One region of the Streptomyces sp. PL-25 genome, then DNA from elsewhere that is predicted to be linked to it. Evidence: riboswitches for the same ligand, from Rfam matches in the RefSeq annotation. Region 1 holds a riboswitch; the other holds the start of a gene.

Region 1 (7,624 bases):
GCTCGCCGTTGACGGAGACGGACAGGAGCGGGGGCGGGGGCGGGGGTGCGGAGGTGTTCATACGGGCTGCTCCGTGCGGGCGGCGGCGAACCGCCGCGGGGTGAAGGGACGGGCCTCGTCCGGCAGCGCGCCGGTGGTCAGGGCGTGCGCCATGACGTCGCCGGTGACCGGGGTGAGCAGCACGCCGTTGCGGTGGTGCCCGGTGGCCAGCAGCAGCCCGTCCAGACCGGTCGGGCCGAGCAGCGGCGCGTTGTCCGGGGAACCGGGGCGCAGTCCGGCGCGGGTCTCGGTCAGCGGCAGCTCGGTGATCCCGGGCACCAGCTCGTGCGCGTCGCGCAGCAGCTCGTAGACGCCGCCCGCGGTCACCGTCGTGTCCCAGCCCAGCTCCTCGCTGGTGGCGCCGACGACCAGCTCGCCGTTCAGGCGCGGCACCAGGTAGACGTGGCCGCCGCGCACCACGGCGCGCACGGTGCGGCTCAGGAACGGCGCGTACCGCTTCGGCACGGTCAGCCGCAGCACCTGCCCCTTGACCGGGCGCACCGGCGGCAGCACCTCGTCCGGGACCCCCGCCAGGCGTCCGCTGAGGCTGCCGGCGGCCAGCACCACCTGCTCGGCGCCGAGCGCCGTGCCGTCGCGCAGGACGCACCCCGCGGCCCGGCCCCGGGCGAGGGTGAGCCGCTCGGCCCGGTCGCGGTGGAAGACCACCCCGGCGCGCTCGCAGGCGGCCACCAGGGCGGCGGACAGACGGCGCGGGTCGATCTGGTGGTCGCCGTCCACCCGCAGACCGCCGCGCACACCCGGCGCGAGCATCGGCTCCAGACGGCGGCAGTCCCGCCCGGACAGCCACTCCGCCTCCAGCCCGCAGCGCAGTTGCAGGGCGTGCAGGTCCCGCAGGTGGGCGCGGTCGTCGGTGTCCAGCGCGACGGCGAGCGTGCCGCAGCGGCGGTAGCCGAGGTCGTGCCCGGTGGCCTCGGTCAGCTCGGCCGCGAAGTCCGGATAGCGGCGGGCCGAGGCCAGGTTCAGGCCGAGCAGCGTCTCCTCGCCGTAGTGCAGCTCCGTGACGGCGGCCAGCATCCCGGCCGCCACCTGCGCGGCCCCGCCGCCCGGCTCGGGATCCACCACGGCCGTGGACAGCCCGCGCAGGGCCGCCCGCCAGGCGGTCACGAGCCCGATGATTCCGCCCCCGACGACGAGGACGTCTGACGTACGTGGCGACGACATGGGCGTCCAGCCCCTCCCTTCGCCGGCATGACCCGGATCAGGTTCGTACGGTCGGAGGCCGCCAGCCTCCCTCTCAGCCCGGTGCGTCCGGGCTCCCGCGAGTGCTTGTACGGTCGCCAGCCTAGCCCCACGAGCAGCGCCTCTGTAAGGGAGCCTCCGGTGCGCCGCCTCCCCGCGGACCGGGGCCCGGACCGGACCGGTACCCGCGCCCGGACCGGCCCCCTGCCTGACGCCTTGTCAGGTGACTATGGTGATCGGGTGAGCGAGCAGACACCGGAACCGGGACAGGCGCAGGCGCAGGCGCGGGAGCAGGAGCACGGGCGGGCCCGGCAGGGCGCGCCGCAGCCGCGGCGCGTGGTCGTCGTCGGCGCGGGCATGGCCGGCGTGCAGACCGCGGTCGCCCTGCGTGAACAGGGCTTCACCGGCACGGTCACCCTGATCGGCGCCGAACCCCACCAGCCCTACGACCGGCCGCCGCTGTCCAAGGCCGTCCTGCTCGGCAAGGCGGAGGGCTCCGCCTTCGACGTCGACTTCGAGGCCCTCGGCGTCGAGCTGCGCCTGGGCTGCGAGGCCCTGGCCGTACACACCGACGTCCATGTGCTCGACACCTCCGCGGGGCCCGTCCCGTACGACGTGCTCGTCCTGGCCACCGGCGCCGAACCGGTGCGGCTGCCCGGCACCGAGGACGTCCCCGGTGTGCACCTGCTGCGCACCCTGGACGACGCCGAACGGCTGCGCCCGGTCCTCGCCGGACAGCACGACGTCGTGGTGGTCGGCGCGGGCTGGATCGGCGCCGAGTTCGCCACCGCCGCGCGCGAGGCGGGCTGCGCCGTGACGGTCGTGGAGGCCGCCGGCCGGCCGCTGGCGGGCGTCCTGCCCGCCGAGGTGGCCGCGCCCATGACCGCCTGGTACGCCGACAGCGGCGCCGTGCTGCGCACCCACGCGCGCGTGGCGGCCGTCGAGCCCGGAGCGGTCGTCCTCGACGACGGCGAGCGGCTGCCCGCCGGTGCCGTGGTCGTCGGCATCGGCGCCCGCCCCGCCACCGCCTGGCTGGCCGGTTCCGGCATCGCCCTGGGCGAGTGGGGCGAGGTGCTCGCCGACGACCATCTGCGCACCAGCGCCCCGGACGTGTACGCGGTCGGCGACTGCGCCTCCTTCCCCTCGCGCCGCTACGGCGAACGCCTGCTGGTCCACCACTGGGACAACGCGCTCCAGGGGCCGCGCACCGTCGCCGCCGACGTGATCGGCCTGACCCCCGCGGCCTACGACCCGGTGCCGTACTTCTGGTCCGAGCAGTTCGGCCGGTTCGTGCAGTACGCCGGGCACCACACCGCGGCCGACGCCATGGTCTGGCGCGGCGAGCCGTCCGGTCCGGCGTGGACGGTCTGCTGGCTGCGCCAGGGGCGGCTGGTCGCCCTGTTGGCGGTCGGCCGGCCGCGGGATCTCGCCCAGGGCAGACGGCTGATCGAGGGAGGCGCGCCGATGGACCCCGAGCTGCTGGCGGACCCGGCGCGGCCGCTGAAGACGGCCGTCGGCTAGCTATAGCCAGGGGAGGTCCCAGGGCGCGGTGCCCGGCCGCGCCGCCCGGGTGGACGGGGTCGGCTTCCGCGTGTCAGTGGCAGATGGCACGCTTGGTTCTGTGACCGAGATTGACGCGAAGACCGATGGGCTCGTCCCCGCCTGGCTCACCCTCCCCGACATCGCCGAGATGCTCGGCGTCGAGGTGACGCGTGTGCGGCAGCTGGTGAAGGAGGGCCAGCTCATCGCCGTACGCCGGGGTGAGAACCGCGCGCTGCACGTCCCCGCCGCCTTCATCGACGGGGACAAGGTCGTCAAGGGCCTGACCGGGACCCTGACCCTGCTGCGGGACGACGGCTTCACGGCCGAAGAGATGATCGAGTGGCTCTTCACCCCCGACCCCAGCCTGCCCGGCACCCCCGCGCAGGCCCTCAGTGAGAACCGCGGCACGGAGGTGAAGCGCCGCGCCCAGGCGCTGGCCGTCTGAGCCCGAGGCCGGGACGACCGGCCCACCGAGCCGTGCGGGGCGTAGCCGCGCCGGACGGCGGACGCGGACGGGGCGTGCGCGCCGCGCGCGCCCCGTGCCTCCCTCCGGCCCGCACGGCGACCGGAACACCAGCACGTACGCACGCACAGGTACGCACACGCGTAGGCACTGCGCGCGGTACGCACGCCCCGCAGCACGCACGACCACGCACCACTGATCCGATCGCAGGGGGACTCCACGCATGTCCGACACCGCCGCAGCCGCCGCCCGCGCCCGTCTGGCCGACGCGCGCCTGTATCTGTGCACGGACGCCCGCAAGGACCGGGGCGACCTGCCCGAGTTCCTGGACGCGGTCCTCGCGGGCGGGGTCGACATCGTGCAGCTGCGCGACAAGGGCATGGAGGCCGGGGAGGAGCTGGAGCACCTGGAGGTGTTCGCCGACGCCTGCGCCCGCCACGGCAGACTGCTCGCGGTCAACGACCGCGCGGACGTCGCCCACGCGGCCCGCGCCGACGTGCTGCATCTGGGCCAGGGCGACCTGCCGGTCCCGGCGGCCCGCGCCGTCCTCGGCGGCGACATCCTGATCGGCCGCTCCACCCACGCCGAGTCCGAGGCCGCCGCTGCCGCCGTCCAGGACGGCGTGGACTACTTCTGCACCGGCCCCTGCTGGCCCACCCCGACCAAGCCCGGCCGCCACGCGCCCGGCCTCGACCTGGTCCGGTACACCGCCTCCCTGGGCACCGACCGCCCCTGGTTCGCCATCGGCGGTATCGACCTGGGCAATCTGGACCAGGTGCTGGAGGCGGGCGCCCGGCGGGTCGTCGTGGTCCGGGCGATCACCGAGGCCGCTGATCCCGGCGCCGCGGCGGCGGAGTTCGCGAAGCGGCTGCGCGAGACGGTCTGACCCCGGCCCCGGCCCCGATCTCAGCCCCGGCCGCGGACCGGTCCGGCGCGTCCGTGGACAGAAAGTGTCCAAGGAGTGGACAACAACTCGGCAAACCGGGCAAAAAGCCATCGTTCGGTTGGGTGGCCGCCGCACCCTGGCTAACCTGCGGGTATGGCCCTCGGCACCGCATCCACCAGGTCGGACCACGCCCGCACGGTCCGCGACATGCTCGCGACCGGCAAGACGACGTACTCCTTCGAGTTCTACGCCCCGAAAACCCCGAAGGGCGAGCGGAACCTGTGGAACGCGCTGCGCCGGGTCGAGGCCGTGGCGCCCGACTTCGTCTCGGTGACCTACGGCGCGGGCGGCTCCACCCGCGCGGGCACGGTCAAGGCGACCGAGGCCATCGCCTCGGACACCACGCTCACCCCGATCGCCCACCTCACCGCCGTCGACCACTCCGTGGCCGACCTGCGCAACATCATCGGGCAGTACGCCGACGCCGGGATCCGCAACATGCTGGCCCTGCGCGGCGACCCGCCCGGCGACCCGATGGGCGAGTGGGTGCCCCACCCCCGCGGTCTGCGCTACGCCGCCGAACTCGTCGAGCTGATCAAGACCTCCGGTGACTTCTGCGTCGGTGTCGCGGCCTTCCCCGCGATGCACCCGCGCTCCGCCGACCGGGACACGGACGTCCGCCACTTCGTCGACAAGTGCCGGGCCGGCGCCGACTACGCCGTCACACAGATGTTCTTCGACCCGGAGGACTATCTGAGGCTGCGCGACCGGGTCGCGGCGGCCGGCTGCGAGACCCCGATCATCCCCGAGATCATGCCCATCGCCAGTGTGAAGACGCTCGCGCGGATCCCGTCGCTCACCAACGCCGTCTTCCCCGGCGCCCTGAAAGAGCGCATCCTCGCGGCGCAGGACGATCCGGCCGCTGTACGCTCCATTGGCATCGAGTTCGCCACGGAGTTCTGCGCGCGGCTGCTGGCCGAAGGAGTGCCCGGACTGCACTTCATCACGCTCAACAACTCCACGGCGACCCTGGAGATCCACGAGAACCTGGGCCCGCACCGCTCACCGCGGGCCTAGACCGGTCGCATCACGGGTGCGACACACTGCGGAACGGCCACTGGGAGAGGGGCGTACATGGGCTGGGCGGTCCTCTACATCGCGTTCGGCGGCGTCGCACTGTGGTTGCTCGGCGAGGTGCTGCTGCAGTACAAGGCGCGGCTGCGCTGGCGGCTGCTCGCCTTCGGCGGCTTCCTCTGCGTGGTCCTCGGTGTGCTCCTGCCGTCCGTCCTGGTCATCGCCCTGGGGGCGATCGCCTTCGCGACCGGGCAGACCTATGTGACGCTGTCCTTCCGCCGCGGCTTCGTCGCGGGCTGGGCGGTGCGGCAGCCCGGCGCCGCCGAGGGCACCAAGCGCCGCCGGGGCAGGGGCGGCCGCAAGGACGCGGCCCCGGAGAACCCCGGCCCGGAGGCCGCCGTCGACGGCCCCGGTGAGGCGTTCGGCGCCGACGACCCGGCCGGCGCGTACGACGGGCCCGGACCCGACGCCTCCGCCTACGGGCACGACGACGAGCCCGACGACGTCTTCACCCCGACCCGTCCGCCGGAGCCCACGGCCGCCGAGTCCACCGCCGTCTACGCCCCGCAGCCGCTGCCCGACGACACCGGCTCCTACGGCGTCTACGGCGGCACCGGCCACTCCGCCGGCAGTCCGGCCCCGGACCCGTACGCCGCCACCGCCCAGGCCCCCGACCAGGGCTACGGCTACGACTACTCCGGGTACCAGCAGCAGGGTTACGGCTACGACGGCACGGGCCAGCAGCAGTATGCCGCCTACTCGGACCCGTACATCGGCACCCAGACCTACGACGGCGGCACCGGCACCGGCCACCCCGGCGACTACGGCCGGCAGGGCTACGGCGGCCAGGACCAGTACGCCGCGGGCGGTCCGGGCGGCGGCTACGGCGGCGAGACCCCGCCGGGCGGCGTGTGGGTCCCGCAGCAGCGCGGCGACGACCCCTACGGCGGCCAGCTCCCGCCGGAACAGCAGCCGTACCCGTACCAGGGCGACGGACAGGGCGACGGCACCCACGGCCAAGGGCCCGGCCAGGGGCAGACGCACGGCCAGGCACCCGGCCACGGCCAGGCGCCGCACGGCGCGGGCTACGACGAGCAGTACCGTTTCTGAAGCAGCCTCACCGGCCGCCCCGGGCAGCTTCCTCGGCCCTCGGGCGGCCCTGCCGGCCCTCCGGCGGCCTCACCGCCCTGCTCCTGAGCCGGCCTCAGTACTCGTCGCGCCCGCGCCCCCGGCTCACTGCGAGCCGCGGAAGTCCGGGCCCTCCACGACGAGCCCGGCCACCAGCGCGCCCGACATGCCGGCGTGCGGCAGCCCGCCGCCGGGATGCGCCCAGCCGCCCACGGCGAACAGGCCCTCGGTACCGGTGGAGTTCGCCGGATGCAGCAGCCGTCCCCGGCCCGCGGCCAGCGCCGGCGCGGGCACCGACCCGCCCGGCGCGCCCGTCTCCCGCGCGATGTCGGCGGGCGTGCGGACCTCGTGCCACAGCAGCCGGTCGCGCAGTCCGGGCACGGCTCGGGCGGCGGCGGTGATCATACGGTCGGCGTGCGCGGCCAGATCCCGCGGCCCGGCGGCCGCCGCCGAACCCTGGGTCGGGACCGTGGCCGTGAGCGTGACCGCCTCGTGCTCCGGGTCCGGGACCAGCGCGGGATCGCCGGGGCGAGCCACGACGACCGTGGGCCGCGCGGGCAGCCCCGTACCGCCCGTACCGCCCGCACCGTCCGCGCCGAACAGTGCCTCGAACTCCTGCGCGGGGTCGGGCGCGTGCACCACGGTCCGGTGGGCCGTCCCCTCCGGGCGGGCGCCGCGCAGCGCCAGCAGCACGGTCAGCCGGCTCGGCAGCCCCCGCTGCGGCGGCACCGCGCCCGCACCGTCCGGCACCGCGCCGGGGCCGCCCGGCGTCCCGGGGGCCGCAGCGGTGACCACGAACTCCGCCTCGGCGCCGCCCCCGTCCGCGAACTCCACCCCCGCCACCCGGCCGTCCTTCTCGACGACCCGGGCGACCTCGGTGCCGAAGACGAACTCGACCCGGCGGGCCGTGCACCGCTCGTACACCGCGCGCGCCAGCTCGCGCAGACCGCCGCGGACGTACCAGACGCCGAAGGCGTGCTCCATGTACGGCAGCACGGCGGCGCTCGCCGGGGCGGTCCGGGGATCGAGCCCGTACGCGAGCGCGTGGCTGTCCAGGAGCGCGGCCAGGCGCGGATCACGCAGCTCCCAGGCGCCGATCTCGGCGAGTGTGGCGGCCCGGCGGGTGCGCAGCAGGCGCTTGTGCGGAACCGCCGGATAGGGCTCGCGCTCGGCCAGCACCTGCCAGTCGGGCCACAGCGGCTCCTCCAGCAGCGGGCGCCGGGTGCGGTCCCACGCCTCGCGCGCCCGCACCAGGAAGTCGCCCCAGCGCTGCCCGGCGCCCGCGCCGAGCG
Region 2 (7,624 bases), 1.5 Mb from region 1:
GGCCGGGCCGAGGCCGGAGAGCAGGTCGGTGGAGCGGCTGCCGAGGACGGGTTCGACGGCGATGCCCCCGGCGAGGGCGACGTAGGCGCGCACGCCCGCGGCGACGGGACCCGCGTCGAGGACCGCGCCCGCGGGCACGTGCACCGGGGCGCCCCAGGCGGCGGGCCGGCCGTCGACGGTCACCGGGCAGGGCGCGCCGCCGACGACCGCGGTGACGGGACGGTCGGGGCGCAGGGCGCAGCCGGTGACGGTGGTCTCCAGGACGGCGGCGCCGGGGTCGTTGCCCAGCAGCCGGTTGGCGAGCCGGGCCGCGGGGGCGTCCAGGGCGCCGGAGCGCGGTACGCCCAGGTGCGCGTGGCCGCGCCTGCCGGTGTCCTGCACGGTGGTGAGGGCGCCGGGGCGGACGACGGTGACGGTGGTGGTGCTCATGCGGCGGTGTCCTCGGTGACGAACCGGACCCGGGTGCCGGGGGTGAGGAGCGCGGGCCGCTCCCGGGTCAGGTCCCAGAGCGCGGCGGGGTCCGGCATGGTGCCGATGAGCTGCCAGCCGCCGGGGGTGGCGCGCGGGTACACGGCGCTGTAGGGGCCGGCGAGGCCCAGCGCGCCGGCCGGGACCCGGGTGCGCGGGGTGGCGCGGCGCGGTACGTGCAGGGGCTCGGGCAGCCCGGTGAGGTAGCCGAATCCGGGCGCGAAGCCGCAGAAGGCTACGCGGTAGGTGTACGAGGAGTGCCGGGCGGCGACCTCGTGGGCGCCGATCCCCCACAGGGCGGCCACGTCGGCGAGGTCGGGGCCGTCGTAGCGCACCGGGATCTCGACCACGTCGCCGGTGTCGGCGGCCCGGTCGGGCACGTCCCAGCCGGTGAGGGCGCGGGCGAGGGCGTCCGGGTCCGGTACGCCGTCCAGCAGCACGGTCCGCTCGCCGGGCACGATCTCCTCGACGGGCGGCAGGGTGCCGGCCGCGCGCCGCCGCAGCAGTTCGGCGTGGAAGGCGGCGGTCCGCTCGGCGTCGGGCAGGTCGACGAGCAGGGCGTGCCGGCCCGCCGGGCGCGGGGTCGGGGACCGGTCCGGGCTCATGCGAAGGCACCGACCGGGACGCCGGCGGTCTCCAGGGCCGTACGGACCCGGGCCGCGATCCGGGCGGCGCCGGGCGTGTCGCCGTGCACGCACAGCGAGCGGGCGGCGACCGTGACGGTGCTGCCGTCCACCGCGCGGACCGCGCCGTCCACCGCGAAGGCGAGGGCGCGCCGCACCACGGTGTCCTCGTCGGTGACCACGGAGTCCGGCTCGCGGCGCGGCACGAGGGTGCCCTCGGGCGTGTAGGCGCGGTCGGCGAACGCCTCCGGCACGGCGGTGAGGCCGGCCCGCCCGGCGGCGGCGAGCAGCTGGGAGCCGGGCAGGCCGAGCACGGGCAGCTCTCCGCCGGCCAGGCGCACTCCGGCGATCACCGCGGCGGCCTGTTCGGCGTCGTGGACCGTACGGTTGTAGAGGGCGCCGTGCGGTTTGACGTAGGCCACCTCGGCGCCCGCGGCCTGAGCGAAGACCCTGAGGGCCCCGATCTGGTAGGCGATCTCGGCCGTGAGCTCGTCGCCGGGCACGTCCATGGCGCGCCGGCCGAACCCGGCCAGGTCGCGGTAGGACACCTGGGCGCCGATGCGTACGCCGCGCTCGGCGGCGAGGTCGCAGACGCGGCGCATCACGGCGGGGTCGCCGGCGTGGAATCCGCAGGCGACGTTGGCGCTGGTGACGACGGACAGGAGGGCGTCGTCGTCGGTGAGGGTCCAGCGGCCGAAGCCTTCACCGAGGTCCGCGTTGAGGTCGATCACACCCTGAACGTAGACGATTGTTGAACGATCCGACAAGGGGGTGGCGGACGATCCGGCGAAGGGGGAACATGTCGGCCCGATGGCAGCAGTGTGAATTCACCCCTTGTTCGATCGTTCAACGATCGCCTAAGGTCCGTGCATCTTCCCCATGGATCCGGTCCCGGATCCGCGTCCCCCGCGGGGCGCCCCCGTCCCCAACGCCCGAAGAAGGCCGCGCATGATCGTTCTCCTCGGTGTGGTCGTGGTGATCCTCGGATTCGTCACCCGCCGCAACCCCGTCCTGGTCGTGGGCGTCGCCGGGATCGTCACCGGCCTGCTCGGCAAGATGAACCCGCAGGAGGTCCTCGCGGCCTTCGGCCGGTCCTTCGCCGACAGCCGCTCGGTCACCGTCTTCGCCATCGTGCTCCCGGTGATCGGCCTCCTGGAGCGCTACGGCCTGCGCGAACAGGCCCGCAATCTCATCGGCCGCCTCGGCAGCCTCAGCGCCGGCCGGTTCCTCACCGTGTACCTGCTGGTCCGGCAGGTCACCGCGGCCTTCGGCCTCAACAGCATCGGCGGTCCCGCGCAGACCGTACGGCCGCTCGTCGCCCCCATGGCCGAGGCCGCGGCCGAGCGCACCACGGGCGCGGCGCTGCCCGAGCGGATGCGCGAGAAGGTCCGCTCCTACGCCGCCTCGGCCGACACCGTGGGTGTCTTCTTCGGCGAGGACTGCTTCATCGCGATCGGCTCGATCCTCCTGATCACCGGATTCGTGAACTCGACGTACCACCAGGAACTGGAACCGACCCAGCTGGCCCTGTGGGCGATCCCGCTCGCCGTGTGCGCCTTCCTCATCCACGGAGCCCGGCTGCTGCTCCTGGACCGGCAACTGGAACGCGACATGGCGCTGGCCGCCGCCGAGCACGAGCTGCCGCTCCCGAAGGGAACCGCCAAGTGATCAAGGTCGAATGGCTCTACTGGCTGGTGGGGCTCGTCTTCGTCGTGATGGCCGTGCAGATGGCGGCCGACCGCAGCAACCCGAAGCGGTGGACCTCCGCCGCGTTCTGGGGCCTGCTCGGGCTCACCTTCCCCTACGGCACCGGTGTCGCCAACGGCGAGGCGCACAACGGCGGCTGGACGCTGCCCGCCGAACCGCTCGGCGTGGCGGTCCTCGTCCTGATCGTGCTCGCCGGATTCAACTTCCTCGGCAAGGGCGTCCCGGTCACCACCACCGCCGAGCAGCGCGAGGCCTCGGCCGCCCGGCTGGGCAGCAAGATCTTCGTTCCGGCCCTGACGATCCCGGTCGTCGCGATCATCTGCGCCTCGGTGCTCGACGACTCCGGCCTGTTCGAGACGGGCAAGGCCACCCTGATCGGCCTCGGCGTGGGCTGCGTGGTCGCCCTCGTCGTCGGCATGCTGGTCACCGGCGAGCGGAAGATCTCCGTCCCGCTGCACTCCGGGCGCTCGATGCTGGAGGCGATGGGCTCCGCGCTGCTGCTGCCGCAGCTGCTCGCCGTGCTCGGGTCGATCTTCGCGCTGGCCGGGGTCGGCACCCAGGTCGGCAAGATCGTGGACGATGTGCTGCCGGACAACTCGAAGTACCTCGCCGTGCTGGCGTACTGCCTGGGCATGTTCCTGTTCACGGTGATCATGGGCAACGCGTTCGCCGCCTTCCCGGTGATGACCGCGGCGATCGGCTGGCCCGTCCTCATCCAGCAGATGCACGGCAACGAGGCCGCCGTCCTCGCGATCGGCATGCTGGCGGGCTTCGCCGGCACGCTGTGCACCCCGATGGCCGCCAACTTCAACATCGTCCCGGCCACCCTGCTCGAACTGAAGGACCAGTACGGGCCGATCAAGGCGCAGATACCGACGGCGATCCCGCTGCTGGGCTGCTGCATCGTGATCATGGCGGTCTTCGCCTTCTGAGCCCGCCGGACCGCCCCGCCCGCCGTCCCGCCCCCTGGCCCTCGTACCTCCTGGAGGAAGCCCCATGACCCGTGTGCTCGTCACCGGCTTCGCCCCGTTCGGCGGCGAACAGGTGAACCCGTCCTGGCAGGCCGCCTCGCTGCTGGCCGCCGAACCGCCCGCCGGCCTCACCGTCACCGCCGCCGAACTGCCCTGCGTCTTCGGCGCGGCCCTCGACGCGCTGCGGGACGCCGTGCGGGCGAGCGCCCCCGACCTCGTCGTGTGCCTGGGCCAGGCGGGCGGCCGGCCCGCCGTCACCGTCGAACGCGTCGCCGTGAACATCGACGACGCCCGCATCCCCGACAACGCCGGCGCCCAGCCCGTCGACGAACCCGTGATCCCCGGCGGCCCCGCCGCCTACTTCTCCACCCTCCCGGTGAAGGCGTGCGTGGCCGCCCTGCGCGCGGCCGGTGTCCCGGCCGCCGTCTCGAACACCGCGGGCACCTTCGTCTGCAACCACGTCGCCTACGGCCTCGGCCATCTGCTCGCCACCGAGTTCCCCGGGGTGCGCGGCGGCTTCATGCACGTGCCCTGGGCGCCGGAGCAGGTCACCGACGGCTCCGCGCCCGCCCTGGAGCCCGCCACCGTGGCCCGCGGGCTGCGCGCCCTGCTGGCCGCCGCCGCGAGCACACCCGCCGGACAGGACCTGCGCGTCACCGAGGGGGCCACCCACTGATGCCCCTCGCCTCCCACGCGGCGCCCTTCGCCCGGCTCGCCCTGGCCAACATCACCCGCGAGTACCCCAACTTCCCCGCCCACCTGGTGGCCTCCCCGGACGAGGACACCCGGCCGAGCACCCTCCACCCGGCCTTCTACGGCGCCTACGACTGGCACTCCGCCGTCCACATGCACTGGCTGCTGGTACGGCTGCTGCGCCGCCACGGCGGCACCCCCGCGCTGCCCGGCACCGCGCCGTTCACCGCCGTGCTCGACCGGCACCTCACCACCGAGCGCATCACCGCCGAGGCCGCCTACCTGCTCGACCGGCCCTCCTTCGAGCGGCCCTACGGCTGGGCCTGGCTCCTCGCGCTCGCCGCCGAGTGCCGCGCCCACGGCGGCGAGGCGGGCGCCCGCTGGACCGAGGCGCTGGCACCGGGCGTCGCCGCCGTCGACCGGCTGCTGGCCGACTGGCTGCCCAAGGCCACCTATCCCGTGCGCCACGGCAACCACCCCAACAGCGCCTTCGCGCTCGGCCTCGCCCTCGACTCGGGCGAGCTGTCCCCCGCGACCGACCGTGCCGTACGGGACCGCCTGCTGGCCTGGTTCGCCGACGACCACGACGCGCCCGCGCACTGGGAGCCCTCCGGCCAGGACTTCCTGTCCCCCGCCCTGACCGAGGCCGACGCCGTACGCCGGGTGCTGGAGCCGGAGCGGTTCGCGTCCTGGCTCGACCGGTTCCTGCCCGCCCTGGGCTCCGGGGCGCCCTGCGCGCCGCTGGACGTGCCCGTGGTCTCCGACCACGCCGATCCGCAGATCGGCCATCTGCTCGGCCTCGCCCTCAGCCGGGCCGCCGCGCTGCGCTCCCTGGCGGCGGCGCTGCCGGACGGACCGGTCCGCACCCGCCTCTCCGGGGCCGCCGACGCCCATCTCGCGGCGGGCCTGCCGGCCGTGGAGCGCGGCGACTTCACCACCGACCACTGGCTGGCCACCTTCGCCGTCCTCGCCCTGGACCCGGAGCCCGGCGCGAGCCGCTGACCCGCCCCGGCCCTCCCCCGCCCTCCCCGACGCCGCCGGGGGGGGCGGGGCTATTCTGACCGGCGTACCTGGACACGGGGTGCCCCCGCACGGGGGCTGAGATCACACCCGTCGAACCTGAACCAGTTAGGACTGGCGGAGGGATGTCACATGTCAGTGCCGTATGCCCGCGGTGAAGCGGCCCCCGGAGATCCCCGGCACGTCTTCGACGGGCGGATGCCGACGGCCCCGGGCGATCTGCGCGTGGAGGCGCGGGGCATCGCCCCGGTCCCCGAGGACGCCCGCTACGGCAGCCCCGCGCGGCTGTTCACCGTCTGGTTCGCCCCCAATCTGACCATGACCGGCGTGTTCACCGGCACCGTCGGCAGCACGCTCGGCCTGGACTTCCCGACCGCGCTGGCCGCCGTCGTCCTCGGCACCCTGCTGGGCGCGGTGCCGACCGCCTACCTGGGCACCTGGGGCAGCCGGACCGGTGCGGCGCAGCTGCCGCTGGCCCGCCTCGCCTTCGGCCGGGCCGTCACGGTGCCGGGCGCCCTGCAATGGCTGTCCTCCATCGCCTGGGACGCCCTGATCGGCCTGTTCGGCGGGGACGCGCTGGCCCAGCTCTGCGGCTGGCCGTTCTGGGCCGGGGTGCTGGTGATGATGGCGGGACAGGGCGCGCTGGGCGTGCTCGGCTACGAGGCGATCCACCGCCTCCAGACGGTGATGACGTTCGGGCTCGCCGCGGCCTTCACCGTCGTGGCCGTCAAGCTCGCCGACGGCGGCCACACCGGCGCGAGCGCCACCGCGCACGGCGCCGACCGCGCCGGGGCGTTCGTCCTGACCTGCACCGTCGCGCTGAGCCTCGCCCTGTCCTGGGCCCCCTACGCCAGCGACTTCAGCCGCTATCTGCCCCGGACCGCCTCCCGTCCGCGCATGTTCTGGTGCACCCTGCTCGGCGTCGGCCTGTCGTTCGTCGCGGTGCAGGCGCTCGGCCTGTGGGGTGCCGCCCAGTTCACCGACCAGACCGCCCGGGGCGTGGACCGGGTCCTCGGCGGCGGCGCGCTCGGCGCGTTCGGGCTGCTCGCGGTCGCCCTGGCGGCCCTGTGCAGCAACGCCATGAACGACTACAGCGGGTCGCTGGCCCTCCAGACGACGGGTGTGCGCCTGCCGCGCCCGGTGGCCGCCGCGTTCGCCGCGGTCCTCGGCTTCCCGCTGGTGCTCTGGATGCACGCGGCCGACACCACCGCCCGCTTCCAGAACGTCCTGCTCTTCGTCGGGTACTGGATCCCCGGGTTCTGCGCCGTCGTCATCGTCGACTGGGCCGCCCGCGCACGGGCCCGCGGCGGCCGCCCGGTCGATCTGGCCGAGGAGACGGCCCGCCCGCAGCCGTGGTGGCCCGCGCTGACGGCGTTCGCCGCCGCCTTCGCCGCCGCCGTGCCCTTCATGAACACCGGCCTCTACCTGGGCCCGGCCGCCGAGGCGCTGCACGGCGCCGACCTCGCCTACCCGGTGGCGTTCGTGGCCGCGCTGCTCGTCTACGCGCCGCTGCGGGTGCTGCGGCGGCGCTGACGGCACCGGCCCGGAAGGGGCGCCTATCCCGCCGACATCGTGCGCACCGTCCCGTAGTTGGGCATGCTCGCAGCAGCGGGGCGTCCCGCGTGCGGGGCCGGGCACGGCCCCGGGGGAAGGCGGTGGGTCGGTGGCACACAAGAAGGCAGGGGCCGGTTCGGGCGCGCCGACCGGGCGGTCCGGGGCGAGCGCCGCGGCCGACCGGGCGGCCCGGGTCGCGGAGCGGCACGGGTTCGGCGCGCACCGCGCCACCCGCGCGCTCGGCGGCGGGGACGCCGGCTGCGCGGGCTTCGGGGCGGCGGTCGTCCTGCTGGCGCCGGGGATCGGCCTGACCGCCGGGTCCCACGGCACGGCGGTCACCGCGCTCGGCGCCGCCTTCCTGGCCCTCGCCGTCGCGCTGCCCCTCGCGGCCCTGCGCCACGAGCGGCACCGCGACGGCCGCCTGCCCCGCATGCATGCCTTCGACGGCGGTCTCGTCCTCACCGGCAGGACCGACGCCGTCGCGCACCCCTGGCGGGACATCCGCGTGGTGGAGCGCGCCGAGACCACGACGGTCGGCCAGGGCGGCAACCGCATGACCGTCCGGCGCCTACGGTTCCAGCATGTCGG

Evidence for each region. A riboswitch is a leader RNA that binds a small molecule or an ion and turns the genes downstream of it on or off. The one in region 1 is predicted to bind thiamine pyrophosphate.
Region 2: another riboswitch for thiamine pyrophosphate. It lies ahead of R4Z62_RS01435 (purine-cytosine permease family protein); the one in region 1 lies ahead of thiO (glycine oxidase ThiO).

What each region holds. Positions count from the first base shown of each region.
Region 1 is NZ_CP136997.1:1,827,526-1,835,149, reverse strand. Features, by position in the region: gene thiS (sulfur carrier protein ThiS) at 1-25, opposite strand, end outside; gene thiO (glycine oxidase ThiO) at 58-1,221, opposite strand; TPP riboswitch at 1,219-1,330, opposite strand; gene R4Z62_RS08140 (NAD(P)/FAD-dependent oxidoreductase) at 1,480-2,760, shown strand; gene R4Z62_RS08135 (Rv2175c family DNA-binding protein) at 2,861-3,226, shown strand; gene thiE (thiamine phosphate synthase) at 3,468-4,130, shown strand; gene metF (methylenetetrahydrofolate reductase [NAD(P)H]) at 4,284-5,207, shown strand; gene R4Z62_RS08120 (SCO2102 family sporulation regulator) at 5,265-6,314, shown strand; gene R4Z62_RS08115 (phytoene desaturase family protein) at 6,438-7,624, opposite strand, start outside.
Region 2 is NZ_CP136997.1:335,035-342,658, forward strand. Features, by position in the region: gene R4Z62_RS01400 (5-oxoprolinase subunit C family protein) at 1-429, opposite strand, end outside; gene R4Z62_RS01405 (5-oxoprolinase subunit B family protein) at 426-1,073, opposite strand; gene R4Z62_RS01410 (LamB/YcsF family protein) at 1,070-1,822, opposite strand; gene R4Z62_RS01415 (DUF969 domain-containing protein) at 2,040-2,759, shown strand; gene R4Z62_RS01420 (DUF979 domain-containing protein) at 2,756-3,730, shown strand; gene pcp (pyroglutamyl-peptidase I) at 3,795-4,445, shown strand; gene R4Z62_RS01430 (DUF2891 domain-containing protein) at 4,445-5,464, shown strand; TPP riboswitch at 5,530-5,625, shown strand; gene R4Z62_RS01435 (purine-cytosine permease family protein) at 5,615-7,015, shown strand; gene R4Z62_RS01440 (hypothetical protein) at 7,146-7,624, shown strand, end outside.